Regions from separate parts of the Clostridium septicum genome, predicted to be linked through region 2. Evidence: predicted binding sites of a transcription regulator. Region 2 holds the regulator's gene; each other region holds the start of a gene.

Region 1 (11,022 bases), 1.4 Mb from region 2:
TTATTTAATGTTCTCAGATAATAAAATTATTGAGATTAATGATTGGAATGAAATTTTAAGTGAAGATGAACTATTAAATAAATCTTATGAAAAAGTATTTAAGGAATAATATATTATTTTATTAAAGGTATATAAAAATAGTCCCTAGTAAGAAAAATTAAGTTTACTAGGGGCTGTTTTTTGTGATTTTTCAAAAATAATTATTAAATTATAGTTTTAATATAATGTAATTGTAATTAATACTAATATGATTACAGCTATAAAAATTTATATTTTAGAATAGTTTATTATATTTTGAAATACTGCTTTATTTTCTTTTATGTTTTTATATGTATGAGATTTATTAGCTATAAATCTAATAGAATCTCCCTTTTTTAACTCAAAGGACTTTGAATCTATATCAATAACAATTTCCCCTTCAGTAACTATTATATATTCTTCTACCCCATCATTATGAGGATTAGATATATGATTACATCCAGGATTAAGTTCTATGGTGAATATTTCAAAGCCCTTATTAACATCAAAAGGAAAGATTGGGTACAAACTCATTTTTTTATTATCTTCTATTATTGGTGTTACTTCATTTTGATGTATTATTTGAAGATCATTTTGATTTTCTTCAATAAATAAAGAAAAGGATACTTTTAAACCATTTGCAATTTTCCATAGGGTAGAAACAGTAGGGTTTGATTGACCACGCTCTATTTGACCAAGCATAGCTTTACTAACTCCTGTTATTTTAGAGACTTCATCTAAGGTTAAATTACGCGTATTTCTTATGATTTTAAGTTTATTACCTATAATTAAATTTAAATCTTTCATTTTAATCTCCTATTAGAATTTGTATGTTTTAACAGATATTATTTTATAATATTAGATTGATTTTGTAAAATATATATTATACAATATAACGTATATTTTACAATATAACATATAAAATAAGGAGGAATAGAGTTGAAGAAAGCAATTTTATTTGGTATTGGAGCATCCCTATTTTTTTCGTTAACATTTATATTAAATAGGCAAATAAATATTGAAGGAGGAAGTTGGATATGGAGTTCATCTCTTAGATATATTTTTATGTTGCCAATTTTATTTATTATTATGATTTTAAATAATCAGTTAAATCCTGTAATAAAAGATATTTTTAAAAGACCTATTCAATGGATTATTTGGAGTACAGTAGGATTTGGATTATTTTATGCACCACTTAGCTTTGCATCAGAATACGGCGCTTCATGGTTAGTTGCAGGAACTTGGCAAATAACAATAGTAGCAGGTGCAATTATGACACCATTATTTACTAAAAAAATAGAAGTTGGAAAAAATGTAGTATATGTAAGGAATAGTATTCCTAAAAAATCTTTAATGATGTCATCAATAATATTATTAGGAATATTTATTATGATGTTTGAAGAAGCAAAAGATATTTCAATAGGTAGAACATTTTTAATAATTATGCCTGTAGTTATAGCTGCATTTGCTTATCCACTGGGCAATCGTAAAATGATGGAAGTTTGCAAAAATGAATTTACTACATTTCAAAGAGTGTTTGGAATGACATTATGTAGTATACCTTTTTGGTTATTTATATCAATTTGGGGCACAATAATTGTAGGACTTCCAAGCAAGGGACAAGTAGTTCAATCCTTTATTGTTGCTATGTTTTCAGGTGTTATTGCAACTATACTATTTTTTAAAGCTACTGATATGGTAAGTAATAATGCACATAAAATAGCAATAATAGAATCAACTCAAGCTGGGGAAGTAATATTTACACTTTTAGGAGGGATATTTATATTAAATGATAAGATTCCAACAACTATAGGAATAGTTGGAATAATTTTAGTAGTAATTGGTATGGTTCTAAATAGTATTATTAAATCTTAAAGATAAGGAGGGTAATGATTATAAAGGGTAGTTTAGACTTGTTAAGAAGAAATATTTATATTTGTATACTTAGTAAATATACATGGATTAATTAATGAAGGTAGTAAGAATATATTATTTTATAAAATACATAATTATTAAAAAATAGAATGAAATTTTAAGAATTTAACTATAAATATAGAGAAATAAAATGTAGAATGGCAAAATTTCTGTAGAAATTTTCAAAATAAATATGTATAATGGATAAATAAAACATAAAATATACAATTATGAAAGGGAGATGAATATGGCACTAATAGGAATTTTAATCATAATAATTGGATTTGCATTAAAACTAAATACAATTGCAGTTATTATATCAGCAGGAATTGTAACAGGACTTGTTTCAGATATGAGTTTTGTAGATGTTTTAAGTACTTTAGGAGAAACCTTTGTAGCTAAAAGAGAAATGTGTTTATTCTTACTAACTTTACCTGTTATAGGATTATGTGAGAGATATGGCTTAAAGCAGATGGCAATTATGCTTATAGAAAAAGTAAAAGGACTTTCTACAGGAAAGTTACTTACTGGATACTTATTTATTAGAGAGTTAGCAAGCACATTATCTGTAAGACTTGGAGGGCATCCTCAATTTATTCGTCCATTAATAAATCCTATGGCTCAAGGGGCAGCTATTGCAAAGTATGGTGAAATAGATAGAAAAGATGAGGATATGATTAAATCATATGCAGCAGCTACAGATAACTATGGTAATTTTTTTGGACAAAATGTTTTTATGGCTAATTCAGGAGTTCTATTAATAGCGGGAGCTCTTAGTGAATTGAATTTACCAGGAATAGGATCTAATGTTGATACTTTAGCGGTAGCAAAAGCATCTATACCAGTAGCTATAATTGCATTTATATTAGGAGTAATTCAAAATATTTATTTAGACAGAAAATTATCTAAAAAGTATGGAATTAAAGATAATAAAAAGGGGGAGAAATAAATGGATATAGCTAAACTTTCAAACCTTTTATTAAATATTTTTTATATAATGATTGGTATTATGATGATTATAACAATGGTATATACATTAAAAGATACAAATCATAAAACAAGATTAGGTACAGCAACATTTTGGGGAATACTAGCTACAATATTTATATTTGGTGAATTTATTCCTTCTATTGTTGTAGGAGGTTTAATTGTTATTATTGGAGTTTTAGGAGCATTTAATCAAATAAATGTAGGAACAATAGCTCAATTAAATGAAACTTTTGCAAGAGTAAAAGCAGAAAAAATCGGGATAAAAATATTTTTACCTTCTTTAATAATAGCATTTGTTGCTCTTGGAATAGCACAATTTACTAAGTTATCAGGCGTAACAGCTATAGGAATATCAGCAGTAGTTGCAATAATAATAACATTTTTTATTACTGGAGCAAAGCCTAAGGAAGCTATAGTAGATAGTGATAGAATGTTGCAAGCAATAGGATCAACAGCAATATTACCACAACTATTAGCATCATTAGGAGCATTATTTGCAGCAGCTGGAGTTGGAGATATTATATCAAATATGATTTCTGGTGTAATACCTGAAGGAAATGTTTGGATTGGAATAACTGCTTATTGTGTAGGAATGGCTTTATTTACAGCTATAATGGGTAATGCTTTTGCAGCTTTTACAGTTATTACAGCTGGCATAGGTGCACCTTTTGTTTTTGCTCAAGGAGGAGATCCTATAATAGCATCAGCAATAGCCATGACGGCAGGATTTTGTGGGACATTGTTAACACCAATGGCTGCTAATTTCAATATACTTCCAGCAGTTTTGCTAGATATTGAAGATAATAATGGAGTAATAAAAGCACAGTCAATATATGCAATAGTTTTATTGTTAATACATATACCACTAATGTACTTCTTAGCATTTTAAAATTTAAGAAATGAATAGGAGCGATGAATAATGAAAGTATTAATAACAGGATTTGATCCTTTTGGAGGAGAACCAATAAATCCAGCTTTGGAGGCTGTTAAGAAACTTCCAGAAATAATATCAGGAGCAGAAATAATAAAATTAGAAATTCCAACAGTATTTAGAAAATCTCTTGAAAAGATTGAAGAAGCTATAATAAAAAAAAATCCAGATATTATTATTTCAGTGGGTCAAGCAGGAGGCAGATTTGGAATAACTCCTGAAAGAGTTGCAATTAATATAGACGATGCAAGAATAAAAGATAATGAAGGAAATCAACCCTTAGATATAAGAATATTTGAAGATGGAGAAAATGCATATTTTTCTAACTTGCCAGTTAAAGCTATGGTGAAAGAAGTAACAGATGGAGGATTACCAGCTAGTCTTTCTAATACAGCAGGTACTTTTGTATGTAATCATGTTATGTATGGTGTGCTTTATTTAATAAATAAAAAGTATCCAAATAAAAAGGGTGGATTTATTCATGTTCCTTATGTTTCATCACAAGTAATCTCAAAACCTAATACTCCATATATGTCATTAGATGATATAACTTCAGGATTAGAATTATGCATTAAAGCAGCAGTTGAACATGATAAAGACGTAAAGGTTGTAGGTGGAACTATTTGTTAGAAAATAAAGAAATTAAAATATTTGTGTATGGTAGTTTAAGAGAGGGATTTTTCAATTATGATAGATATTTAAAAGGAAATGTAATTGAAAATAAACCCGCTAAAATGAATAACTTCATTTTATATCATATGCCTTATAAAGGATATCCCGCAGTTATAGATGGTAATGGAGAAGTATATGGAGAAGTTATGACACTTTCAAATTATGATGAGGTTATGAACTCGGTAGATGAAATGGAAGGTTTTATTTCAAAAGGAAATCCTAATAATGAATATAATAAAGAATTAGTAGAAGTTTTATATGAAGATGGAACTAAGGAATTATGTTATTCTTACATATATAATAAAGAATTAGATGTAAATTTTAACGAAGAAGCTATCTTTATTGATAATGGTAACTGGAAAGAATATCAGCAAAAAGAGAATGTTTAAATATATAATTAAAAAATCTTTGTAGACTTTTGTTTACAAAGATTTTTTAGTTATATGATAAATTATTTCTTATAGTATAATTAAAAATATGATAAATAATATTGTTTTAGGATGTGAATTATATGTGGCAGTTATTGAGTCAATTAGCAAGTAATTTAGGATATGTAATATTAATTGCATTTACAATGTCAAAAAGTAAAATAATTCAAAAAGCTATAGAGTATAAGGAGCAAGAGAAAAAGGATATTATAATAGTTTCAATAGTTTTTGCTTTATTAGGTATGATAGGTACTTACCTTGGAATAAATTATAATGGAGCAATAGTTAATATAAGAAATGTAAGTATTGTTGCTGCATCTATTACTTGCGGACCAATAGTAGGAGGAATTGCAGGTACTGTTGCTAGCTTGCATAGATTATATTATGGACCATTAATAGGAACAACAATTCCTTGTGCAATAGGCACTTTATTAGCTGGAGTTTTACCAGGATTATTGTATAAGAAATATCAGATAAAAAATGAATATTCTTATGGGATTTTTAGCACAATTTTTGTAGAAACAATTAGTATGATTTTAATAGCATTAATGATTGAAGATGGAAGAAGTATAATATCAACAATATATGTACCTATGGTAATTATAAATTCTTTAGGAATTTTAATGGTTATGACAATTATAAAAAGCATATTTCAAGAAAAGGAAAGATTAGAGGGAGAGCAAGCGAGAATAACTTTAGAAATAACTAACAAAACTTTACCGTATTTTAAAGAGGTTACAAATGAATCTTTAAAAAAAGTATGTGAAATAATAAGATTTAGTATAGATGCACAAATAGTAATTTTAACAGATAAGGAAGAAATTTTAGCTTATTCATCTCAAAATACTAAGTTAAAGCTTAATAATAGAAAAATAGTTAGTAATTATACAAAGAGAGTTTTAAAAACTGGTGAAACAGAAATATTAAAAAATGAAGAAGGTACAGAATTATTTAGTTGTATTGAAGGCAAGGAATCTAAAGGAGCTATAATAACACCATTAGTTTTTGATAATCAAGTTATTGGAACATTAAAGGTTTATTTTAATAAAGAAAATGGAATTACGGAAAAAAATAAACATTTAGTAATAGGATTAGCTAATTTAATTTCTTATCAAATACAAATAGGTAAGATTAAAAAATATAAAGAAATGGCAGATAAAGCTGAAATAAAAGCACTTCAAACTCAAATAAATCCACATTTTTTATTTAATTCTCTTCATACAATAACTTCATTTGTAAGAATAAACCCAGAAAGAGCTAGAGAATTAATTGTAAATTTATCAGATTATTTAAGATATAACTTAGAGGTTAATGGTGATTTTATCTCATTAAAGAAAGAACTAGAACAAGTTAAGGCTTATGTATCTATAGCTGAAGCTAGATTTGGAGATAGAATTAAAGCTCATTATGAAATAGATGAATTTTATATGAATCTTAAAATACCACCATTAACAATAGAACCACTTATAGAAAACGCAATAAAACATGGTATTTTAGAGAAAAGAACAGGAGGGGATATTTGGATTAGATGTGAAAAATATAAAGATAGGCATAGAATAGTTATAGAAGATGATGGTTGTGGAATTGATTCTAGTATAATAGATAAAATTTATAATGGACAAGTTGATGAAAATAAGATTGGTTTATATAATGTACATTGTAGGATGAAGCTTATATATGGAAAAGGGTTAAAAATAGAAAGACTTCAAAAGGGAACTAGAATTTCCTTTGAAATATGATAGGAAGTGAATTTTATGAATTGTATTATAGTAGATGATGAATTACCAGCAAGAGAAGAACTTAAATATTTTATTAAAAATTTTAGTAGTATGGATATTTTAAGTGAATTTGAAGATGGTACGGAAGCATTAAAGTTCTTACAAGCAAATAGCGTAGACATAATATTTTTAGATATTAATATACCAGGAATAGATGGAATTAATTTAGCGAAAATATTATGTAAGTTAAATTTTAGTGGTAAAGTAATATTTATAACAGCATATAAAGAGTATGCATTAGATGCATTTGATATTCATGCATTTGATTATTTATTAAAGCCATTTTCTGAAGAACGTATTATTTCATCATTAGAAAGAATAGAGGATTCTAGAGATGAAAAATTAAATAACGATAGAAAAAGTGATAAGTTGTCTGTAATGAGAAATGGTAAAATATATGTTGTAAATACTAAAGATATATGCTATTTAGAAGCATCAGGGAGAACTGTTAAAGTTTGTGTTAATGGTGAAGAATATTTATCTAAACATAAAATTTCAGAAATTGAAAGTAAATTATCAAATAAAGAATTTTATAAATCACATAGATCATATATAGTGAATTTAGGAAAGGTAGAAGAAATTAAACCTTGGTTTAATGGAACCTATGTATTAAAAATAAAGGATATAGAAAAAGAAGTTCCTGTTAGTAGAAATAAAGTAAAAGATTTTAAGCGTATATTAAGTTTATAGAATTATTTTAGGTGTATTTCATAACAACATATTGCAGTTCATGTATAAATAGAGTATTTCATGCATAATGAATACCTTTTCAAAAGCTGTAGATATATACTAGGATTAATAAATAAATCCTACTTAAGGAGTGATTGTTATGATATCATTTTTAATTTCATTAGTATTATTAGTAGTTGGTTATTTTACTTACGGTAAGTTTGTGGAAAAAGTTTTTGGAACAGATGACTCTTTTAAAGCACCTTCTGAAACAATGCAAGATGGGGTTGATTTTGTTCCAATGAGTTGGCCAAGAATATTTTTAATTCAGTTTTTAAATATTGCAGGTTTAGGGCCAATATTTGGGGCTATAGCTGGGGCTTTATGGGGACCAGCAGCATTTTTATGGATAGTATTTGGATGCATATTTGCAGGTGCAGTTCATGATTTCTTTACTGGAGTATTATCTATGAGAAATAATGGAGCTTCAGTAGCAGATTTAGTTGGTAAATATTTAGGGGATATACCAAGAAAAATAATGGTTGTTTTTTCTGTAGTTTTATTAGTTTTAGTTGGAGTTGTATTTTTAACAGGTCCTGCTGATTTATTAAAAACATTAACAGGAATAGATAGAAATATATTTATTGTAATAATTATAATTTACTATATTTCAGCAACAGTTTTACCAATAGATAAGATTATAGGGAAAATTTATCCTCTTTTTGGAGCATGTCTTTTAATAATGGCAGTTGGGATAGGAGTTGGAATTTTAATAGAGGGATATACTATTCCTGAAATCCAATTTGTTAATTTTCATCCAAAGGGAACACCAATATTTCCTTATTTATTTATAACTATAGCTTGTGGAGCGATTTCAGGTTTCCATGCAACTCAATCACCAATAATGGCAAGATGCGTAAGAAAAGAATCAGAAGCAAGAAAAGTATTTTATGGTGCCATGATTGCTGAAGGTGTAATTGCATTAATATGGGCTGCAGCCGCTATGAGTTTCTTTGGAGGAACAGAAGGATTAAATACAGCATTAGCAAATGGTGGTCCAGCTACTATAGTAAATACTATATCAAATTCTTTAATGGGTAAGATTGGAGCTATACTTGCCATATTAGGGGTAGTAGCATGTCCTATAACTTCTGGTGATACAGCATTTAGAAGTGCAAGGTTAACTATTGCAGATACTATGGGAATGAAACAAGATAAGTTTGCAAATAGATTTAAAATAGCAATACCTTTATTTGCTGTAGGAATAGCATTAACTTTTATAGACTTTGCTATAATTTGGAGGTATTTCTCTTGGGCTAATCAAACTTTAGCTATGATAATGTTATGGGCTGCATCAGCTTATTTAGTACAAGCTAAGAAAAATTATTGGATTTGCGCAGTACCAGCAGTATTTATGTCAGCTGTAACTAGTGCATATATACTTCAAGCACCAGAAGGTTTTAAATTAGCAGCTGGAATTTCAAATATAGTAGGAATAATATTTTCATTAGTTTTATTTGTAATATTTATTAGATATACAAGAAAGAATCAAAAAGTTTAAATGAATAATATATAAAGATATTAAAAAGTAGTAGCTAAATAATATTAACTACTACTTTTTTTCTGTTGAAAAATATTAAAGGTATGATATTATCATAATAAGTACAAACTAGCTTAATGAGAAGGTGAAGCAAATGAGAAAATTTGATTATAGTAATTTAACAGGAAAAGTAGTTACAAGAGAGGATTTTAGTTATGAAGAAGATAGAAAAAGCTGGAATAGGGCTATTGAAAAATATCCTTTAGTAATTATCTACTGTTATAATAGAGAAGATATTATTAATTCCATAAAGTGGGCAAGAGATAATTTTGTACCAATTAGAATAAGATCAGGTGCTCACAACTATGAGGGATATTCTACAGGAAACGATGTAGCAATTATTGATATAAGTAATATGAATGATATTGATATAGATGAAAAAAATAATATAGTAAAAATACAAGGTGGGGTAAGGAATAGAGAGTTGTATGAATTTTTAGGTGAGAGAAATTATCCTTTTCCAGGAGGTGGATGTCCTACAGTTGGAGTTTCTGGATTAGTATTAGGAGGAGGATGGGGATATTCAGCTAGATTATTAGGACTTGCTTCTGATAATTTAATTGAATTAGAACTTATAAATTATAATGGTGAAAAAATAATTGCAAATAAAGATAAAAATGAAGATTTATTGTGGGCATCTATGGGTGGCGGAGGAGGAAACTTTGGTGTAGTTACATCAATGACATTTAACCTTCCAGAGAAAATAAAAATGGCTACATTGATAAATTTAGATTATAAGAATGTAAGTATGGAAGAAAATATAAATATATTTGAAGTTTGGCAAGAAGAATTTAAAACATTAGATAAAAGATTTAATTTTAAAATGGGAATATATAATTCAAAAGAAAAAGGTAGAGGAGTTCGAATTACAGGGCTATTTTATGGGACCAATGAAGAGGCTAATATAATTTTAAGTCCATTTAGAAATCTATCTAAGATAAGTGACTTTGATTTAGAGTATATTACAGTATTAGAAGCTAATAGAAGAATTCAAGATAGTCATCCACCATATGAAAAATATAAATCTACAGGAAGATTCGTATATAAAGATTATACTAAAGAAGAAATAATAGATATAGTAAATTTAGTAAAAGATAGAGAAGAAGGCTCTATATATGCAGCTGTTTCATTTTATGGATTAGGAGGAGTTATTTCTAATAAGGATAAAGTAAATACAGCTTTTTATTATAGAGATGCAAAATTTATTATGGGATTACAGTCAGTTTGGGAAGAAGCTGAATATGCACCTATAAATAGAGAATGGGTTAAGGAAAAGTTTAAGTATATAAAATCAATTACTAAGGGATCATTTATTAATTTTCCTATTGCAGAACTTGATAATTATGAAAAAGAATATTATGGAGAGAATAGTATAAGATTAAGAACTATAAAGAGTAAGTATGATCCAGAAGATGTATTTAATTTTCCACAAAGTATAAAAATAAATAATGATTAATATCAATAATCTTAGGGAGGAATATTTTTATGGAAAAATTCAATGGAGAGTTAAAAATGGCACAAGGAAAAGGTGGTGCATACATAGAAATTCCTTTTAATGTAGAAAATGTATTTGGAGCAAAAAGAGTTAAAGTAAAAGTAACCTTTGATGGAGTTGAGTATAGAGGATCAATAGTCAAAATGGGAGGGGGATGCCACATAATAGGAGTAACTAAAGAAATAAGAGGTAAGATAAATAAGGATTTTGGAGATATGGTTTTAGTTACAGTAGAAAAAGATGAAGAAGAGAGAGTTGTACAGGTTCCTGAAGATTTAGAATTAGAACTAGCTAGAGATAAAGAGATTAATGATACTTGGAATAGTATGTCTTTTTTAAATAGAAAAAAATATGTTAATTGGATAGTATCTGCCAAAAGAGAAGAAACTCGTAGTAATCGTGTAAAGGAATCTTTAAGAATGCTAAAAAATAAAAAAAGTTTAATTAGCTAAATAATAATTATTCAAATTTAAATTTATTATTATAAAATAAGGGGGAAATTTTATGATTAAACATATTGTAATGTG
Region 2 (11,022 bases):
TCTATTTTTTTATATAAAAATAAATTGAAATGTTGACAATTTTAGTATGAAAAGAATATAATAGAAACAAATAAACATATGAGCAATTATTCATATGTTAGGGGGATAGTTATGGAAGAGAGAAAAACAGAAAGTTGTAGTTGTAATATAATTCATAAAAATGTAGTAGATAAAGTGAAAGAAAATATTCCACAAGATGAGATATTATATGATTTAGCTGATTTATTTAAAGCTTTTAGTGATTCTACAAGAATAAAAATACTTTGTGCACTATTTCAATCAGAAATGTGTGTATGTGATTTGGCTGCATTATTAGGAATGAATCAATCAGCCATTTCACATCAATTAAGAGTATTAAAATCTAGTAGGTTAGTTAAATTTAGAAGAGAAGGAAAAGTTATTTATTATTCATTAGACGATGAACACGTAAAGCATATTTTTGATGAAGGATTTAGGCATATTACTGAATAAATAGGAGGGGTATAAATGGGAAAATTAAATAATATTAAGCTATTTTTAGAAGGTTTAACTTGTGCTAATTGTGGTAATAAAATAGAGGATAAAGTCAATAAAATAAAAGGCGTATCAGAAGCAAATTTAAATTTTTCTACGTCAACATTAATAATAGAAATAAATGGAGAAGAACTTAGAGAGAAAATAATAAAAGAAATAAAAGAAATAGTAAGAAAATTAGAGCCAGATGTAAAAGTATCTGAAAAAAATAATGGAAATATTTCGAAAAGGAATATATGTACTGAATCAAGCTGCTCTGTTAAAGAAGAGCATCATAGTCATTCTAATAATGATAGATGCTGTACTGAAAAAGGACATAATCATAATGAAGAGTTAAAGGAAAGTGGACATGGCCATAATCATTCACATGGAAGTTTTAAAATAAAAGATAATTTAAGGCTTATAATTGGAGCTATTATATATGCTATTGCAATGATTTTTGAAGATAAATCTATACTATCAGTAGTGTTATTTGTATCAAGTTATGTGTTAATAGGTGGTGATGTTGTATTAACTGCTTTTAGAAATATAATAAGAGGCGAACTTTTTGATGAAAATTTTTTAATGACAGTAGCAACTTTAGGAGCCTTTTTTATTGGAGAATTTCCAGAAGGTGTTGCAGTTATGCTATTTTATCAAGTTGGAGAGATGTTCCAAGGATATGCAGTTAATCGTTCAAGGAAATCAATAACAGCTTTAATGGATATAAGAGCAGATTATGCTAATCTATTAAAAGAAGATAAGGAAATTAAAGTATCACCAGAAGATGTAAATATTGGAGATATTATAATTATTAAGCCAGGTGAAAGAGTTCCATTAGATGGGGTAGTAATAGAAGGAAGTAGTTTTGTAGATACTTCTGCTTTAACTGGGGAGTCAGTACCAAGAGAAGTTAATAAAAATGAAGAAATACTTGCCGGTTGCATAAATACTAACGGAGTTATAAAAGTTAAAGTGGATAAGGAATTTGGCGAATCTACAGTATCAAGAATATTAGAATTAGTAGAAAATGCTTCTAACAAAAAAGCTCCTACAGAAAAATTTATAACAAAATTTTCAAAAATATATACTCCTATAGTTGTATTTTTAGCATTAGCATTAGCTATAATTCCACCAATTGTAATGCAAGATGCAAGTTTTCAACAATGGATATATAGAGCTTTAATATTCTTAGTTGTTTCTTGTCCATGTGCATTAGTTATTTCAGTTCCTCTAGGTTTATTCGCAGGAATTGGAGGAGCATCTAAAAAAGGTATACTAGTAAAAGGTGGAAATTATTTAGAAGCTTTAAAGGATGTAGAAACTGTTGTTTTTGACAAAACTGGAACATTAACCAAAGGAATATTTGAAGTAACAGAAATAAATCCAGTAAATATAAGTGAAGATAAATTACTTGAAATTGCAGCTTTAGGAGAGGTTTTTTCTAATCACCCAATAGCTCAATCAATAGTGAAAGCTTATGGAAAAGAAATAAATAAAGATATAATAGGTAATTATGAAGAAATATCAGGACATGGAATAAAAGTTAAAATAGATAATGATGAAATTCTTCTTGGAAACTATAAATTAATGAATAAGTTTAATATTGATTATAGTGAAGTAGAATCAATTGGTACAATAGTATATATTGCAATTAATAATGAATATAAAGGAAATATAATTATTTCAGATGAGATAAAATCAGCAGCAAAAGAGGCTGTTAGAGGATTGAAACAAGTTGGAGTAAGAAAAATTGTAATGTTAACAGGGGACAATGGGCTTGTTGCAGAAAAAGTATCACAAAGCATAGGAATAGACGAATACTATTCTGAGTTATTACCAGGAGATAAAGTAGAGAAAATAGAAGAAATATTAAATAAAAAGTCAGAAAAAGGAAAAGTTGCTTTTGTTGGGGATGGAATTAATGATGCACCAGTTTTAGCTAGAGCGGATGTAGGTGTGGCAATGGGGAATATAGGATCAGATGCTGCTATAGAAGCTGCAGATGTTGTATTGATGAAGGATGAACCAGAAGCTTTAGTTGAAGCAATTAATGTTGCAAGGAAAACAAATAAAGTTTTATGGCAAAATATAATTTTCTCTTTAGGGGTAAAAGTATTTGTATTAATTCTAGGTGCATTTGGTGTTGCAACTATGTGGGAAGCAGTTTTTGCTGATGTAGGAGTAACGATATTGGCAGTATTAAATTCTACAAGATGTTTAAAGTAATAATTAAAAAAAATATATATATATAAATTTGTAGTGCAGTTATTGACAAATTTCATCATTTTAAATATAATGAATTAGGTTGAGAACATTCAGGCATAAGGGAAGCATACAAGATCTCTGATCTTGGTTACAAAGTGGTTAAGCTTTGTATATACTAGAGACTTATGTATAACGGATCTGCTACGTTATACATAAGTCTCATTTTTTTTTATTTAAAATATTTTAATTAAAGAAAAAAATGTTGTATTTTGAAGTTTAATTTACATAAATAATAAGTAAAATAATAAATAAGTATAAATAAATAATATTTTATTAAATTAATATCTATAATTATAATAGTGTAAGTTAATTAATTTTCAATTTTAAGTTCTATAACGGAGATAAAAATTATAATCTTTGTTAAATAGATAACTAAAAATATTCAAATACTAATATAAAAGTGTTAAAATATAGATTATATGGATTTCATATGATATTATTATGTATATACAGTGAAATTTAAAATAAGAATGGCTAAGGAGACGGTACAGTATGGAAAAGAAGAAAAACATTTCTATGGCTGTAATTAAGAGATTACCCAAATACCATAGATATTTACAGGAATTGATGAGAAATGATGTTGATAGAATATCATCAAAAGAACTAGGAGAAAAAATAGGGTTCACAGCTTCTCAAATACGTCAGGACTTAAATTGTTTTGGAGATTTTGGACAGCAAGGATACGGTTATAATGTTAGAGACTTATATAAACAAATTAGTGTTATACTTGGATTAAATAAGGAGTATAAGACTCTTATAGTAGGTGCAGGTAACATAGGTCAGGCTGTAGCTAATTATAGTAGATTTTCAGAACTAGGATTAAGTCTTAAAGGTATATTTGATGCAAATCCTAAGTTAATAGGGTTAAGAATGAGAGGCATAGAAATTCAAGATATAGATTACTTAGAATCATTCTTAAGAAATAATAGTATAGATATTGGTATGATTTGCGTTCCGAGAATAAATGCTCAAAAGGTTTGTGATACATTAATTCAAGGGGGAGTAAAAGGAATTTGGAATTTCGCTCCTGTAGATTTAGTAGTACCAGAAGATGTTATAGTTGAAAATGTACATTTATCTGAAAGTTTATTAACTCTAATTTATTTACTTCATAAGGATGATAGAGAAGATGAAAAAAAGATTGAAGATTAGCTAGATAAATAAAGATAATTAACTTACAAAAATAACATAAACTAGAAATAGTTATTGCAAAACAAAAATCTAAAGTTTATAATCATAATTGAAGCTGATGCTTCAATTATTTTTTAGCTTAAATTGTTACAATATTAACAAAAGAGATTTCTGAATGTTCAATTTTTTTCACGAAATTCAACAAATTAAATTTAACAAATTAAATATTTTTAATATGTTTTTTTAGTAAATCATATGAATTTTTAGTATAAAAGGGGGACCTGAATATGGAATTAAAAAATGTAATTCTTGAAAAGGAAGGCAACTTAGCTATTGTTACAATCAATAGGCCAAAAGCATTAAATGCTTTAAACTCAGAAACTCTAAAAGACATTGATACTGTTGTATCAGATTTAGAAAAGGATAGAAATATCTATTGTGTGATATTGACAGGTGCTGGTGAAAAGTCATTTGTAGCAGGTGCTGATATTGCAGAAATGAGAGAATTGAATGAGAGACAAGGGAAAGAATTTGGACTTCTTGGAAATAAAGTATTCAGAAAATTAGAAAAGTTAGACAAGCCAGTTATTGCAGCGATTTCAGGATTTGCCCTTGGTGGTGGATGTGAGCTTGCCATGTCATGTGATATAAGAATCGCATCAGAAAAAGCTAAATTTGCGCAACCTGAAACAGGTCTTGGAATAACACCTGGATTTGGAGGTACTCAAAGATTAGCAAGAATAGTTGGAGAAGGTAAAGCTAAAGAATTAATATATACTGGAGCAATAATAAAAGCTGATGAAGCTTTAAGAATAGGTCTGGTAAATAAGGTTGTGCCATTAGAAAGTTTAATGGATGAAGCAAAAGCTATGGCAAATACAATAATAGCAAATGCACCAATAGCAGTAAAACTATGTAAGGATGCAATTAATAGGGGAATGCAAGTGGATATAGATAGTGCTATTGAAATAGAAGCCGAAGATTTTGGAAAATGTTTCTCAACTGAAGATCAGGTTGAAGGAATGACTGCTTTTATTGAAAGAAGAAGTAAAAATTTCTACAATAAATAGTCAGAACATTATATAAAGAAAAAATAATTGAAAAATTCAAACTATTATTAAGTAGAAGTGTTTAATACGAGGAGGTATAATTAAATGAATTTCCAATTAACTAGAGAGCAAGAATTAGTAAAACAAATGGTTAGAGAATTTGCATTAAATGAAGTTAAGCCAATTGCTGCAGAAATAGATGAAACAGAAAGATTTCCTATTGAAAATGTAGAGAAAATGGCAAAACTTAAAATGTTAGGAATACCATTTGCTAAAGAATATGGCGGAGCAGGTGGAGATACACTTTCATATATATTAGCTGTTGAAGAGTTATCAAAGGTTTGTGCTACAACAGGAGTTATAGTATCAGCACATACATCACTTTGTGCATCATTAATAGAACAATTTGGTAATAAGGATCAAAAAGAAAAATATTTATCTGATTTAGCAAGTGGTAAAAAACTAGGAGCATTTGGATTAACAGAGCCAGGAGCTGGTACAGATGCAGCTGGGCAACAAACAGTAGCAGTTTTAGAAGGAGATCATTATGTATTAAATGGATCTAAAATATTCATTACTAATGGTGGAGTAGCTGAAACATTTATAGTATTTGCAATGACAGATAAGAGCAAAGGAACAAAAGGAATATCAGCATTCATAGTTGAAAAGGAATTCAAAGGATTTTCAATTGGAAAGAAAGAAGAAAAGCTTGGAATTAGAGCATCTTCAACAACTGAATTAGTAATGGAAAATTGTATAGTGCCAAAAGAAAACTTGGTTGGACAAGAAGGAAAAGGTTTTGGTATTGCAATGAAAACTCTTGATGGTGGAAGAATTGGTATTGCTGCACAAGCTTTAGGTATTGCAGAAGGCGCATTTGCAGAAGCTGTAGCTTATATGAAAGAAAGAAAGCAATTTGGCAGACCTATAGCTGCATTCCAAGGTTTACAATGGATGATAGCAGAAATGGATACCAAAATAGAAGCAGCTAGACATTTAGTATATAAGGCTGCATGTTTAAAGGATGCTAAAAAACCTTATTCAGTAGATGCTGCAAGAGCTAAGCTTTATGCTGCTGAAGTAGCAATGGATGTTACAACTAAAGCAGTTCAAATTTTTGGTGGATATGGTTATACTAAGGAGTATCCAGTAGAAAGAATGATGAGAGATGCTAAGATAACTGAAATATACGAAGGAACTTCTGAAGTTCAAAAGATGGTTATCGCAGGAAGCGCATTAAGATAATAGGGGGAGGACTTATATTATGAATATAGTGGTTTGTTTAAAACAAGTTCCAGATACAACAGCTGTAAAAATTGATCCAAAAACAGGAACACTTATAAGAGATGGGGTTCCTTCAATAATAAATCCAGAGGACAAGCATGCTTTAGAAGCTGCATTAAGAATAAAAGAAACATCAGGAGCTAACGTTACTGTAATAAGTATGGGACCTCCACAAGCTCAATCAGCATTAAGAGAAGCTTTATGTATGGGAGCAGATGAAGCAATACTTATTACTGATAGAGCGTTTGCAGGAGCTGATACCCTTGCAACTTCAAAAGCTTTAGCAGGAGCTTTAAAGAGATTAGAATATGATGTAGTATTTGCGGGAAGACAAGCTATTGATGGAGATACTGCACAAGTAGGACCAGAAATTGCTGAACATTTACACATACCTCAAGTAACTTACGTTCAAGATGTAAAGGTTGAAAATGATGGGTTATTAATAAATAGAGCTTTAGAAGATGGATATGAATTAATAAAAGTTCAAACACCAGTACTTTTAACAGCTATAAAAGAATTAAATGAACCAAGATATATGAATGTTGAATATATCTTCAATACAGCTAATAAAGAAATTAAAATTTGGTCAGCTGATGATATAGAAGTAAATAAAGCTGAATTAGGTCTTAAGGGATCACCTACAAAGGTTAAGAAATCAATGACAAAAGAAACTAAGGGTGCAGGAGAAGTAGTAAAAGAAACTGCTCCAGAAGCTGTAAAATATGTGTTAGGAAAATTAAAGGAAAAACACTACATCTAAGATATATGGGAGGTAAGGAAGATGAATATAGCAGACTACAGAGGCGTTTGGGTATTTGCTGAACAAAGAGGAGGAGAGCTTCAAAAGGTTTCTCTTGAATTGCTTGGTGAAGGTAGAAAGATTGCAGATAAATTAGGAGTTAAATTAACAGCTCTTATTTTAGGAGATAAAGTAAAAGGTTTAGCAGAAACTTTAGGTAGACATGGAGCTGATGAAGTTCTAGTAGCTGAACATGAACTATTAAAAAATTATACAACTGATGGATATACTAAAGTTATTTGTGACTTAGCTAGTGAAAGAAAACCTGGAATATTATTTATAGGTGCTACTTTTATAGGTAGAGATTTAGGACCAAGAGTTGCAGCTAGATTATCAACAGGGTTAACAGCTGACTGTACAGGATTAGATGTAGAAGTTGAAAATGGAGATTTATTAGCTACAAGACCAGCCTTTGGTGGTAACTTAATGGCAACTATTGCATGTCCAGATCATAGACCACAAATGGCTACAGTAAGACCTGGAGTATTCTCAAAACTTGGTGATGAAGCAAGAGATTTTAAAATTGAAGAAGTTGCAGTTAAATTAGAAGAAAAAGATATAAGAACTAAGATAGTAGAAATTATTAAGGAAACTAAGGATATTGTAGATATAAGTGAAGCCAACTTTATCATAGCTGGTGGTAGAGGTGTAGGATCAAAAGAAAACTTTAAATTGCTTGAAGGACTTGCAGAAGTTTTAGGCGGAACAGTAGCAGGATCAAGAGCAGCAGTAGATAATAAGTGGATAGATAAAGATTATCAAGTTGGTCAAACAGGTAAAACAGTAAGACCAAATATTTATATAGCATGTGGTATTTCAGGAGCAATACAACACGTTGCAGGTATGCAAGAGTCAGATATGATTATAGCAATAAATAAAGATGAAACTGCTCCAATTATGAAGGTAGCAGATTATGCTATAGTTGGGGATCTTAATAAAGTAATTCCTGAAATGACTGCTCAATTAAATGCAATGAAAGAAGCAGAGTAAGAATCTAATTAGGTATAAATTATTAATGAAAATAATTAAATAATGTATTTATTTTCATTCATTAGACATATAGGGTATAAAACAATAATGTGAATTTTTAGGAGGTAAGTTGATATGGAAAAGATTTTTGTAATTGGTGCAGGTACTATGGGAGCTGGAATAGTTCAAGCTTTTGCGCAAAAGGGTCATGAAGTTATAGTTAGAGATATAAAGGATGAATTTGTTGAAAGAGGAATAGCAGGAATCAATAAGGGACTTAGCAAAAAAGTTGCTAAAGGAAAAATGACTGAAGAAGATAAGGAAGCTATACTTTCAAGAATTACAGGAACAACTGATATGAAGTTAGCAGAAGACTGTGATTTAGTTATAGAAGCAGCTGTTGAAAATATGCAAATTAAGAAGCAAATATTTGCTGAATTAGATGAAATATGTAAAGAATCAACAATTTTAGCTTCAAATACATCATCATTATCAATAACAGAAGTTGCTTCAGCTACAAAGAGAGCTGACAAGGTTATTGGAATGCATTTCTTTAACCCAGCTCCAGTAATGAAATTAGTTGAGATTATTAGAGGGATGGCAACTTCACAAGAAACTTTTGATACAGTTAAAGAATTATCAGTAGCTATTGGTAAGGAACCAGTAGAAGTAGCAGAAGCTCCAGGATTTGTAGTTAATAGAATACTTATTCCAATGATTAATGAAGCTACTTTTATTCTTGAAGAAGGAATTGCATCAGTTGAAGATATTGATACTGCTATGAAATATGGTGCTAACCACCCAATGGGACCTTTAGCTTTAGGAGATCTTATTGGATTAGATGTTTGCCTAGCTATAATGGATGTTTTATATAATGAAACAGGAGATAATAAATATAGAGCAAGTAGCCTTTTAAGAAAGTATGTTAGAGCTGGATGGTTAGGTAGAAAATCAGGAAAAGGATTCTACGATTATAGTAGATAATAATTTATATAGTATAAAAATAAGAGGTTCTTATTTAAGAATCTCTTATTTTTGTTATAATTTATTAAAGCTAAAGTCTTAATATGATATAATTTTAAAATATAAGATAAGAGGTGAATTATGTTAGTAGAAAAGACTAGAGAGTTATATGATAAAAAGTATGATTTAAATTGTGCAGAGTGTATATTAAAAGCAGCTAATGAATGTTATGACTTAAATTTATCTAATCAAACTATAAAAGCTATGGCAGCCTTTGGGGGAGGGATGGCTATAGAAAGTGTTTGTGGGGGTGCAACTGGAGCTATAGCTGCTATTGGAATAATGTTTACTGAGGAAAGAGGACATAAGAGTCCACATGTAAAAATAATGACTTCAGAATTTATGAATATGTTCAAGGATAATTTAGGAACTTTAAATTGTGATGAGCTAAAATTAAAATACAGAGAAAATGAAGATGATAGATGCCTGTATATGATGTTAGTAGCAGCAAAAACATTAGAGCAAGTGGTAGAAAAATATAAAAATGAATATGAAATAATAAGGTGTAAGTAGTTTTTATATAATTTGCTTATTTTAGTGTGGTATAGTTTGTTTATTTTGTGGGATAATTAATGTATTGACATAATACATGAGGTGAAAATATGGATTTTAAAGAAGCTATTTTTGAAGAAAATAAAGTTATACTAAAAGGAATAAAGAATTTTAATATAAAACAAATTTTAGAATGTGGTCAATGTTTTAGGTGGGACAAAATAACAGATAATAATTATATTATTATAGCTTTTGGGAAGGTTATAGAAGTATATCAAAATAATGACGAAGTGATAATTTTAAATTCAGCTAAAGAAGATTTTGAGAATATATGGATTAAGTATTTTGATTTAGAACGAGATTATGGATATATAAAATCGGAGTTAGCTAAGGATGAAATATTGAGGAAAAGTGTTGAGTTTGGATATGGAATTAGAATATTAAATCAAGATCCATTTGAGATGTTAATAAGTTTTATAATATCTGCTAGAAATAGTATTCCTTCAATTAAAAAAACTGTAAAAAAGATTTGTGAAAAATGGGGAAATAAAGTTATTTATAAGAATGAAGAATACTATACATTTCCTACACCTAAAGAAATTAAAGGTGCAACTTTAGATGAGATACAAACTACAGGTGCTTCTTTTAGAAGTAAATACATAGTAAATACTATAGAAAGAGTTAATGAAGCTATAGAAATAAAAGAAGATATTAAGGTTAATCCAGATAAGTATTTAGATAATCCGGAAATATTAGATTATGATTTAGAATACATAACAAATTTAAGTGATGATGAATGTCATATAGCATTACAAAAATTTATGGGAGTTGGAGCAAAAGTCGCAGATTGTATAATGTTATTTTCAATGGCTAAGCATTCAGCATTTCCAGTAGATGTATGGGTAAAAAGGGCTATGATTCATTTTTATGTTGCCCCGGATGTCTCATTAAATAAAATGAGGATATTTGCAAGAGATAAATTCGGAGCATTGTCAGGTATGGCACAGCAATATTTATTCTATTATGCTAGGGAAAACAAGATAAATATAGATTAGAAAAACAGCTTAATAAGCTGTTTTTTATTTATATAAAGAAATGACTTTTATCTGTAAATATTATGAATTTGTCCCGAAAAACATATACAAATTTATTAATAAATAGTATAGAATATAATGTATAGATAAATATAATTTTTTTTTGAAAAGGTTTTCTAGAATTATAGAATATTTTATGGTAAATTAAGGAGGATTTTATGTATTACTTAGGAATTGATGGTGGGGGAACAAAAACAAGATATATACTTATAAATGACAAGCTAGAAAAAGTTGGTGATTGTGAAAGTGGGACAATTCACATTCATCAAGTTGGAGTTGATGGAATAAAAAAAGAATTAAAAGAAAACATTTCTAAGTTATGTTCTAATATAAATATTGATCCAAAGGATATTTCTTTTGCCTTTGCGGGTGTACCAGGATATGGTGAAAGCTTAGAAGATAAAGTTAAAATCGATAAGGC
Region 3 (11,022 bases), 100 kb from region 2:
TAGTATATATTGATTCAACAACTACTTGCTTTTTACTTGGTTTAACCTTTAAATTTCTAGTTGCCCACCACGCCAAAATAGCTACTAAGGCAATTATTACCCATTGGACCACTATATCAGGAGTAATATCTACCGTAAAACCTCCAAGTCCAAAGGAAAATATAGGCTTCAATGGTTCCACCTAATCACTTCCTTTCTCATTTTTTAACCAATAAAATGTTAAAAGTATAAAATGACTTATATATCCTCCAACATATGCTATTAGTTTTTGTAAGTTGTACATAAATGGCAGTGCTAAACAAACTATTACTATTATTTTTATGAAATAACTCATTATTATTAGTAACTTCTTATCCCTTATTAATGAATATTCTAAAATTATTCCACTTACTAGGAAGTTTACTAAAGCTACTAATATTCCCATAAAAAATATACTTGCAATTTGTAAGTTTACTAATAAAGATACTATAAGTGCAGAAATGAGTCCTCCTACTAAATCACATTTTATCATTTTCCTTAGCAAATTATTCATTTCTCTACTCATTTTATCTTTCCCCCCCAACTGACTCTTGTTATTATAGACCTGGTAAAACATTAATGAAAACTTTGTTTTTCTTTATATTTCTTCTTTTCAATTTATATTTAGTGATTATAGTAGTTTATTATCATTTTACTTAATGCAATTCATTAATATTAAGTTTTTCATTGGTAACAGGCAAAATTAACCATGATTATTCATTTATTTGAATATTTTAAATATTCTGATTTACGATTTTTTTCTGTGTTAACATTTTCATAAGCCCTTAAACACATTTTTTTTGCGAGAAACACATTTTTTTCTCATTTTTATATTATTATTTTATTATATATTAAAAACTCATTAATTTATTATTTCATATAAATGAATAATTCATTTTAAATTTATTCATTTTTTATTTTTTTTCTTATTTTTATATTATAATTACATTATTATTAATATAATAATAGTCCTATTAAAGCTTTAGTTTTAGGTACTTTACACTAAATTAAATGTTTTAAATTCTTGTATAATAATTTATATGTTAATATTTATAATGAACTTGTATCCTATTTAATAAGTTTTTCTATATTTCTGAAAATAGTAAACTTTACTGTATATTTGTGTCGATTTATTATTAATAGTATATCTGTTTTTTTAATTTTTAATACTAAAAAAAGACTTTCAACTACATATTGTAGTTGAAAGTCTTTATATATAATTTACATATTATAGTTTTTCCACTATCATAGCTGTTCCCATTCCTCCACCTATGCATAAAGTAGCTAAACCTTTTTTAGCATCTCTTTTTTGCATTTCGTAAAGTAATGTTACTAAAATTCTAGCTCCTGATGCTCCAACCGGATGTCCTAACGCAATAGCTCCACCATTAACATTTACTTTGCTCATATCAAAGTTTAAGTCTCTAGCAACTGCTATACTTTGTGCTGCAAAAGCTTCATTTGCTTCTATTAAATCTAAATCTTCAATTTTTAATCCTGATACTTCTAAAGCTTTTTTAGTTGCATGGAAAGGTCCATATCCCATAATTGATGGATCTAAACCTCTTTGTCCATATGAAATTATTTTAGCTAAAGGCTTAACTCCTAATTCTTTTGCTTTATCTGCACTCATTACCACAAAAGCTGCTGCTCCATCATTTATACCTGATGCATTACCTGCTGTTACTGTACCATCTTTAATAAATGCTGGCTTTAATTTTTTCATTCCTTCTATTGTTGAACTAAATCTTGGAAATTCATCAGTATCAAATACTTTTGGTTCTCCTCTTCTTTGAGGAATTAAAACTGGAACAATTTCATCTTTAAATCTACCTTCTTTAATAGCCTTTTCAGCTTTTAGTTGTGATTGAAGAGCAAATTCGTCTTGTTCTTCTCTTGTTATGTTCCATTGCTTAGCTATATTTTCAGCAGTAACACCCATATGATAATTATTAAATGATTCCCATAAAGCATCATTAATCATTGAGTCAACCATTTTTCCATCACCCATTCTTTGACCCCATCTTGCAGTTCTCAATAGGTATGGTGCACTTGACATATTTTCTATACCACCAGCAACTACAACATCAGCATCTCCAGCTTTTATCATTTGAGCTGCTAATGCTACTGTTCTTAAACCTGATCCACATACTTTATTTATAGTCATAGCTGGAATTTCTACTGGCAATCCTGCTCTAACAGCTGCTTGTCTTGTGACATTTTGTCCAAGTCCCGCTTGAATAACATTACCCATTAATACTTCTTCTACTTGTTCCCCTTTTATTCCAGCTCTAGCTACAGCTTCCTTAATTACTGTTGCTCCCAAATCTGCTACAGATACATCCTTTAATGATCCCCCAAAAGATCCTATAGGTGTTCTTACCGCACTTACAATAACTACTTCTCTCATTATTAAACCCTCCCTAAGTTCTCTGTTAGAATTTTCTTATTTGTTAAACAATTAACACAATTTCATTATACCACTTTTATATCTATAATCAACCTTATATTTTATATTTATTTCCAAATTATCTAACAAATTCTTCTATTTTTTCTTCTCTAATCCCAAAATACTTCTCTATAGCGTCAGCTATTCTTTTTGATGCTAAACCATCTCCATACGGATTTACTGATTTACTCATAATATTATAAGCCTCAGTATTAGTTAATAATTTGTTGGCTTCATCTACTATTTTTTCTATATCAGTACCAACTAATTTTACTGTTCCATAACTAACTGCTTCTGGTCTTTCTGTAACGTCTCTTAGCACTAACACTGGTTTTCCCAAATGTGGAGCCTCCTCTTGTAGACCACCTGAATCTGTCATAACCATAAAACATTTATTCATAAGATTATGAGTTTCTTTTGTATCTAACGGATCTAATAAATGTACCCTTTCTAAATTTCCTAATTTTTTATTAACTACATCTTTTACTACCGGATTTAAATGCACTAAATATACCAATTCGACATCTTTATTTTTTTCTACAATTATTTTTAAAGCATCACAAATATTTTCTATTCCTTTGCCCCAATTTTCCCTTCTATGAGCAGTAATCATAATAACTTTTTTGTTAATGAAATCTATTTCATTTAATTCTTTATTGTCAAAAATATAATTATCTTTTACAGTATGAAGCATTGCATCTATAACTGTATTTCCTGTTATATAAATATCTTTATCATTTATACCTTCTCTTAATAAATTATTTTTTGAACCTTTTGTAGGCGCAAAATGCAGGTCAGCTAATGCACCTGTTAATTTTCTATTCATTTCTTCTGGAAATGGAAAGTATTTATCAAAGGTTCTAAGCCCAGCTTCTACATGTCCTACTGATACCTTTTGATAAAACGCTGCTAATGCACCTGAAAATGTAGTTGTTGTATCTCCATGTACTAATACCATATCTGGCTTTTCTTGTATAAATATTTCTTCTAATCCTTCTAAAACTTTATTTGTAATTCCAGTTAATGTTTGTTTTGATTTCATTATATTTAAATCAAAATCTGGAACTATATCAAAGTAATCTAAAACTTGATCTAACATTTCTCTATGTTGAGCTGTTACGCAAACTTTAGCTTCAAACCCCTTTCTCTTTTCTAATTCCTTTACCAAAGGTGCCATTTTTATAGCTTCTGGTCTTGTTCCAAATATTGTTATTATTTTTTTCTTATCCACTTATTAATCCTCCTATGTTAATATCCCATCTCTAATTTTATATCTAAGCTATCATCTTCATATATCCAAGAATCTACTAATATTGATCTGTATTTATTTTTACTATCTCTTATTATAACTTCTTTTATTCCTGCATTTATTATCATTCGTTTACACATAGAGCAAGAATTTGCATTTAATACATATTCTTTATCATTTACGTCTCTACCAACTAAATATAATGTTGCTCCAATCATATCTCTTCTTGAAGCACTTATTATTGCATTTGCCTCACTATGAACACTTCTACATAATTCATAATGAGTTCCTCTTGGAATATTCAATTTTTCTCTAATACAAGTTTTTATATCTATACAGTTTTTCCTTCCCCTAGGAGCACCTGTATATCCACTTGATATTATTTCATCATTTTTTACTATTATAGACCCATAATTTCTTCTTAAACATGTACCTCTTTCCAATACAGTCTCAGCAATGTCTAAATAATAATTATGTTTATCTCTTCTATCCAAATTTTATACACCCCTACAATTATATAAATTAGTTAAAATTATAAAAAAAAAAAAATTCTTTCAAACTTTTATATTAAATTACTATAAAAGTTTGGAATCTTCATTATATAATCCTATTTGTTTTTTCCATTTATATGTATCTAATTATATCTAACAAAAATATTATTTTCAAATATAATACAATTTTTATATGTTCAGTTATTAATGTATTATAAACAATAAGGTTTAAAATTTGTATAACAAACTTTAAACCCCATTATATTAGTTATATATAAGTTTTACTTAGTACCAAATAACCTATCTCCTGCATCACCTAAACCAGGTACAATATATCCCTGTTCATTTAATTTTTCATCTATTCCTCCAACATATATGTCTACATCTGGATGTGCTTTTTGTACAAATTCAATTCCTTCTGGTGATGAAATTAGACACATTAATCTTAGGTTTTTAGCACCTCTTTTCTTTAGTATTTGTATTGCATCAGCTGCTGATCCGCCAGTTGCTAACATAGGATCTACTACAATTACATCTCTTTCTGCTATATCTTGTGGAAGTTTACAGAAATATTCTACTGGTTGTAGAGTTTCCTCATCTCTATATAATCCAACATGACCAACCTTAGCTGCTGGTATAAGCTTTAGCATACCATCTACCATACCAAGTCCTGCTCTTAATATCGGAACTATAGCCATTTTCTTTCCTGCTAGCATTTGACACTTTGCTTTACAGATAGGAGTCTCTATTTCTACTTCTTCAGTACTTAAGTCTCTAGTCACCTCATATGCCATAAGCATTGAAACTTCTTCAACTAATTCTCTGAAATCTTTTGCCCCAGTATCTTTATTTCTTATAAAAGCTAATTTATGAAGTATTAATGGGTGATCAATTTGCGTTACCTTACTCATTATATAATGTCCTCCTCTAATCTATAAATCTATAATTATAATAATTTTATATTATTTATTATACTGTTTTTCTACATCTGATATTTTATCTATTCTTGTTTGATGTCTTCCACCTTCAAACTTAGTATTTAAAAAAGTTTTTACTATATCTAATGCTAGCCCTGGACCTACTACTCTTTGCCCTAATGTTAGTATATTAGCATTATTATGCTCTCTTGTTGCATGAGCACTAAAAGTGTCTGAACATAATGCTGCTCTTATTCCTGGAACTTTATTTGCTGCAATTCCTATTCCTATTCCTGTACCACATACTAAAATACCAAAATCAAATTCTTTTGCTGCAACAGCTTCTGCTACTGGAACTGCATAATCTGGATAATCACATGAATCTTTAGTACAAGTACCAAAATCTTTTATTTCATATCCCTCACTTTTTAAGTAGTTAATTATCTCTTCTTTTAATTCTATTCCACCATGGTCTGAACCTAATGCTATTTTCATATAATAGTTCCTCCTATTTAGTTATTGAATAATTATCTAAAAAAAGGAAGAAAGATTACCTCCTTCCTCCCTTTAATTTATACTTCTATTATGTCAAACCCAGCTGCTTTATTAAGTCTATTCATTATAGCAACTCCTACCTCTTTTTCTTCAAAAGCTTGACATAAAATAATATCTACTCCTAAATCATCGCACTTTCTTAAAGTCTCAAAAATATTTCTAGCAATTTCATTTAAATTTAATTCACTACCTAAAGAAATTATTTCTCCACTTTTAAATCTAGATAAATTTTCATCTGTAGCTAAAATTGCTACTCTCTTATGATTTTCTATATAATTGTGTACCATTTCGCTAATTTTTTCAATAGTTTTTTCGTTATTTCCTTTTATTATTTTTAAATTAGCTTTTGGTGCATAATGTCTATACTTCATTCCAGGAGCTTTAGGTCTTAAATCTTTTGATGGTTTTCCTTGTATTGCTGGATCTAATTTTATACCTTCATGAAATTCCCTCAACATTTCTAAAGTTATTCCACCAGGTCTTAATACTACTGGAGGTTCTACAGTACAATCAACTATAGTAGACTCTACTCCAATATCGCTTTTTTCTCCACCTAAAATATAATCAACCTTCCCAGATAAATCCTCAACGCATCTTTCCATTTCAGTTGGACTTGGTCTTCCTGAAATATTAGCAGAAGGTGCTGCTATTGGACATTCGGATAACTCAATTAATTTTAAAGCTATTTTACTATTAGGCATCCTTACTCCAATTGTATTAAGTCCTGCACTAGTAACATCTGGTATTATAGATTTTTTATTTAATATAATGGTTAAAGGACCTGGCCAAAATTTATCTATTAATTTTTGGGCAACTTTAGGAATATCAAAAACAATATCACTTATATCTTTTGATGCAACATGTACTATTAATGGATTATCCTGCGGTCTCCCCTTTGCTTTAAATATTTTATCCACTGCATCTGTGTTTAATGCATTTGCTCCTAATCCATATACAGTTTCCGTAGGAAAAGCTACTACTCCTGAATTTTTTATAATCTTAGCCGCTTCTTCTATATATTTTTTATCTTTATCAATATCTTTTATTACAGCTACCCTTGTTTCCAACAAGTTCTACCTTCTTTCTATTTAAATTCATTTTGTTCTCTCGCTAGCTTTATACTTTCTATAGCTGATGAAGTATATACTGCTTTTACACAATTTCTATAAATTACATCTAACAATTGATATTTTTTGAATCCACCTCTTTTTATTATTTTAAAATAATACATATTTTCAGGATTCATTTTCTTTATTTTTAAGTACTTTTCTCCAGCTTCTGGATATCTTTTCAAGAATCCTCCTGTAACTGGACTTAAAGAGGTATTTTTAAACCCAACAGTAGTTATTATAATTATTTCCATCTCTTCTTTATACTTATCCGTATGTACTAAAGCAACTTTATCGCATAATAATAAATTTTTCTTTAAAAACAAACTATTTTTCATCTCTAATTTATTATTACTACATTTAAAATCTAACTTATGATAATTAACTTTAGCCAATACTGCTATTGCTATAAGAAATTCAATAACTCCTAAATAACTTAAAATAAATGTTGACCTTATTTTATAAAAGTATACTACTGCAGGAAGAAATATTGATATCACTATCATAAAAATTAAAAAACGTTTTTTTCTACCATTCTCTTTTTTTATTGCCTTTTTTAATCTCATATACATTCCTCCAGTTACTTTAAAAGCCCTACATTTTAAATGCAAGGCTTTTAATATACTAAATAGCGTCTGTATTTCCCATTTGTTTCATTTTTTCTGCTTGATCTGCTGTAATTAATGCATTAATTACTTCATCTATGTCTCCATTTAAATATGATTCTAACTTATATAAAGTTAATCCTATTCTATGATCTGTTACCCTACCTTGAGGATAGTTGTATGTTCTAATTCTTTCACTTCTATCTCCAGATCCAACTTGACTCTTTCTATCTTCAGCTATACCAGCCGCTCTTTCAGCTTCTGCTGCTTCGTATAATCTTGATCTTAATACTTTCATAGCTTTTTCTTTATTCTTAAGTTGTGATTTTTCATCTTGACATGCTACTACCAATCCTGTTGGAAGGTGAGTAATTCTAACTGCTGAATCTGTAGTATTAACACACTGACCACCATTACCTGATGATCTATAAACATCTATTCTTAAGTCTTTTTCATTAATTTCTATTTCTACATCATCAACTTCTGGTAACACAGCTACTGTGGCAGTTGATGTATGTATTCTACCACTTGATTCTGTATCTGGAACTCTTTGAACTCTATGAACTCCACTTTCATATTTAAGTTTAGAATAAGCCCCATGACCTTTAATCATAAATACAACTTCCTTGAAACCTCCGATATCAGTTTCATTTGCACTCATTAATTCAACGCTCCACCTTTGATTTTCTGCATATCGTGTGTACATTCTAAAAAGATTTGCTGCAAATAGAGCTGCTTCATCTCCACCTGCTCCTCCTCGAATTTCAACGAATACATTCTTATCATCGTTTGGATCCTTAGGTAATAAAAGAATTTGAATGTGATTTTCTAACTCTTCTTCTCTTGCTGTTAACATTGAAATCTCTTCTGAAAGCATTTCTCTCATTTCTTTATCACTTTCTTCTGATAACATTTCTTTGTTAGCTTGTAAATCTTCAGTTACAGTTTTATATTCTTTATATGCTGTTACTATAATTTCCAAATCAGCATGTTCCTTACATAACTTCCTCCATTCAGCTTGATTCGCCATAATTGAAGGATCTGATATCTTTACTGATAACTCTTCGTATTTATTTTCTATAAAAGCTAATTTATCTAATAACATAAGTATCACTCCGTACTATATTTTTTCACATTTTTTTATTATATCATAATATTTAGAAGTTTATCAAGAATGAAAATTTCCAATTATTACTCTGTCTAATCCAGCTAAATCTTTTATAACCTTTATATTTATAAAATTTTCCTCTTTCATTAGTTCTTCTAAATCTTCTGCTTGATCATAACCTATTTCAAAAGCTAATATCCCATTACTATTTAAAACATACTTACTTTCTTTTATTATTCTCTTATAAAAATCTAAACCATCTTTTCCTCCTGAAAGAGCAGTATGTGGTTCATATTTCTTAACATCATCCATTAATGTTTCTATTACATCTTCTCTTATATACGGTGGGTTTGATACTAAATAATCATATTTTTCCCCACTTTCTATAACTTTACCTAGCAAGTCACTTTTAATAAAGTTAACTCGCTCTTGTAAGCTATGTCTTTTTATATTTTCTATTGTTACTTTTTGTGGAGTATCATAATAATCTATAGCATCTACTTTTATATTCTTTCTATAATATGCTAATGCTATACCTATAGCTCCACTTCCACAACACAAATCACATACCTTACTTTTGTCACTTTCTGAAATTAATTTAAGAACTTCCTCTACAAGTATTTCAGTATCTCCACGTGGAATTAAAACTCCTTCTTCTAAATAAAAGTCTAATCCCATGAACTCTGATTCACCTAATATATATTTCATAGGCATTTTTTCTTTTCTTTTACCAAGAAGATCAAAGAAACTATTCTCATCTTCTTTTCCAACCTCTTCATCCCTATGAGTAATTAAATAAAGCTTATCTTTTTTTAAAACTTTTCCTAATAAAAGTTGAGTATCTAAAATATATGTTTCTATATTATTATCTTTAAGAATTTTAACACCAGAATCTATTAATTTACCTATTGTATTTTTCATTTCAATCCCTTCTGCCCTCATTAAAGCAGCTATTGCAACCTCAATTTGATCATTATCAGGTTCTTTAGTTGTTAGTTCTTGTAATTTTAAACCTGGATATGCTATAACTTTTGCTAAACTACTATCATTTTTACCAAGCCATCTAATTATTTCATAAGTAATACCAGAAACTACTGGTATCAAAACAATTCTTAGAATTAATCTCTGAGCAAAATTTCCCCATCCTGTAAAAGTAAAAATTATTATACTTACGAACATTATTAAGAACAAAAAGTTCGTTCCACATCTTGGATGAAATCTACTAAATTTTTTTACATTTTCAACTGTAAGCTTCTCTTCTGCCTCATAGCAAAATATTGTTTTATGTTCTGCTCCATGATATTGGAATACCCTATATATATCTTCCATTTTACTTATACCATATATATAAATAAGAAGTATTGATATTCTAATCATTGCTTCTATTAAATTTAATATTATTGGAGTAAAGCCTAACCCCTTAAATATAGAAGCAACCCCTGTTGGTATTGCAATAAATAACCCCATTGCAAGAACCATAGAAAAAGCTAAAGTTACTCCAATTATTATATCATTAGCTTTATCACCCAATTTACGCTTTAGCCACTCCTCAAATTTCGATGGCTCTTCATCTTCTTCAAAGAATGATGCAGAATAATTTAATGTTTTTATTCCAGTAACCAGCGAATCTATTAAAATAAATACTCCACGTATAAATGGTATGTTTAAATATTTTTTTCTTTTAGTTATTGGTAATACTTTTTCAAACTCGACCTCAATTTTATTTTTCGGCGTTCTTACTGCAGTAGCTTGCCCTTTTCCACCTCTCATCATCACACCTTCAATAACAGCCTGTCCTCCAACCTCACATCTCTTCATTCATATCACACTCTCATATCATATTATTTTTTATGTTGATACTTAAAATAACAGTTTCCACATAATGATTCATACTCTACATTATCTATATGATCAATAGCTATTTGTTCCCCTTCGAAAACAAATTTGTTATTTATTTTTCTTCCATTAAATAAAGCTTTTCTTCCACATTTACAGATTGTCTTCATTTCTTCTATGCTATGTGCTATTAATAATAATCTTGTACTACCTTCAAAACCTTGCATTTTAAAATCAGTTCTAAGACCATAACATATAACTGGTATATCTAAAACTACAGCCACTTCAAATAACTCATCTATTTGCTTAGCTTTTAAAAACTGAACTTCATCTACTAATATACAATCTATTCCGTTAACTTTATTTTTATATTTTTTAACTTCTTCAATTATATTATCATTTTCACCTATTATTAGATCTACTTTACGTTCTACACCTAATCTAGATAATAGTTTTTCTCCACCTTTTTTATCTGTAGATGGTTTAACCAATGCAACCTTCATTCCTCTTTCTTCATAATTATGTGCAACTTGCATAAGATGTGTTGATTTTCCTGAATTCATTGCTCCATATCTAAAATATAACTTACTCACACTACTCTTCTCCTTCTTGCCTATAATATATATCGATTATAGCATTATAAATTCATATTAACAAAGAAAATATTTGCTATAAATATTAATAT

Evidence for each region. The regulator Rex, encoded in region 2, represses fermentation and respiration genes when NADH is low (regulators of the CRP and FNR family bind a similar motif). The targets are predictions, from matches to a motif close to ATTGTTAANNNNTTAACAAT.
Region 1: a site for Rex is predicted at 2,047-2,066, ahead of CP523_RS03075 (DUF969 domain-containing protein). Genes of this name have one in related genera too.
Region 3: a site for Rex is predicted at 2,468-2,487, ahead of CP523_RS10170 (acetyl-CoA C-acetyltransferase). Genes of this name have one in related genera too.

The regions. Positions count from the first base shown of each region.
Region 1 covers NZ_CP023671.1:673,325-684,346, reverse strand. The annotation lists gene CP523_RS03090 (DUF2812 domain-containing protein) at 1-109, shown strand, start outside; gene CP523_RS03085 (helix-turn-helix domain-containing protein) at 268-825, opposite strand; gene CP523_RS03080 (DMT family transporter) at 958-1,893, shown strand; gene CP523_RS03075 (DUF969 domain-containing protein) at 2,180-2,881, shown strand; gene CP523_RS03070 (DUF979 domain-containing protein) at 2,882-3,811, shown strand; gene pcp (pyroglutamyl-peptidase I) at 3,842-4,483, shown strand; gene CP523_RS03060 (gamma-glutamylcyclotransferase family protein) at 4,477-4,914, shown strand; gene CP523_RS03055 (LytS/YhcK type 5TM receptor domain-containing protein) at 5,049-6,692, shown strand; gene CP523_RS03050 (LytR/AlgR family response regulator transcription factor) at 6,708-7,421, shown strand; gene CP523_RS03045 (carbon starvation CstA family protein) at 7,561-8,961, shown strand; gene CP523_RS03040 (FAD-dependent oxidoreductase) at 9,095-10,456, shown strand; gene CP523_RS03035 (YdeI/OmpD-associated family protein) at 10,486-10,947, shown strand; gene CP523_RS03030 (Dabb family protein) at 11,000-11,022, shown strand, end outside.
Region 2 covers NZ_CP023671.1:2,109,760-2,120,781, forward strand. The annotation lists gene CP523_RS09560 (ArsR/SmtB family transcription factor) at 112-471, shown strand; gene CP523_RS09565 (heavy metal translocating P-type ATPase) at 487-2,721, shown strand; gene CP523_RS09570 (redox-sensing transcriptional repressor Rex) at 3,253-3,912, shown strand; gene CP523_RS09575 (short-chain-enoyl-CoA hydratase) at 4,179-4,961, shown strand; gene CP523_RS09580 (acyl-CoA dehydrogenase) at 5,046-6,185, shown strand; gene CP523_RS09585 (electron transfer flavoprotein subunit beta/FixA family protein) at 6,205-6,984, shown strand; gene CP523_RS09590 (electron transfer flavoprotein subunit alpha/FixB family protein) at 7,006-8,013, shown strand; gene CP523_RS09595 (3-hydroxybutyryl-CoA dehydrogenase) at 8,128-8,976, shown strand; gene CP523_RS09600 (C-GCAxxG-C-C family (seleno)protein) at 9,097-9,528, shown strand; gene CP523_RS09605 (DNA-3-methyladenine glycosylase family protein) at 9,618-10,562, shown strand; gene CP523_RS09610 (N-acetylglucosamine kinase) at 10,760-11,022, shown strand, end outside.
Region 3 covers NZ_CP023671.1:2,213,789-2,224,810, reverse strand. The annotation lists gene CP523_RS10180 (F0F1 ATP synthase subunit A) at 1-181, opposite strand, end outside; gene CP523_RS10175 (hypothetical protein) at 182-544, opposite strand; gene CP523_RS10170 (acetyl-CoA C-acetyltransferase) at 1,247-2,428, opposite strand; gene wecB (non-hydrolyzing UDP-N-acetylglucosamine 2-epimerase) at 2,547-3,698, opposite strand; gene CP523_RS10160 (deoxycytidylate deaminase) at 3,716-4,210, opposite strand; gene upp (uracil phosphoribosyltransferase) at 4,489-5,118, opposite strand; gene rpiB (ribose 5-phosphate isomerase B) at 5,170-5,619, opposite strand; gene CP523_RS10145 (L-threonylcarbamoyladenylate synthase) at 5,697-6,746, opposite strand; gene CP523_RS10140 (hypothetical protein) at 6,764-7,354, opposite strand; gene prfA (peptide chain release factor 1) at 7,413-8,498, opposite strand; gene prmC (peptide chain release factor N(5)-glutamine methyltransferase) at 8,562-10,319, opposite strand; gene CP523_RS10125 (thymidine kinase) at 10,343-10,930, opposite strand.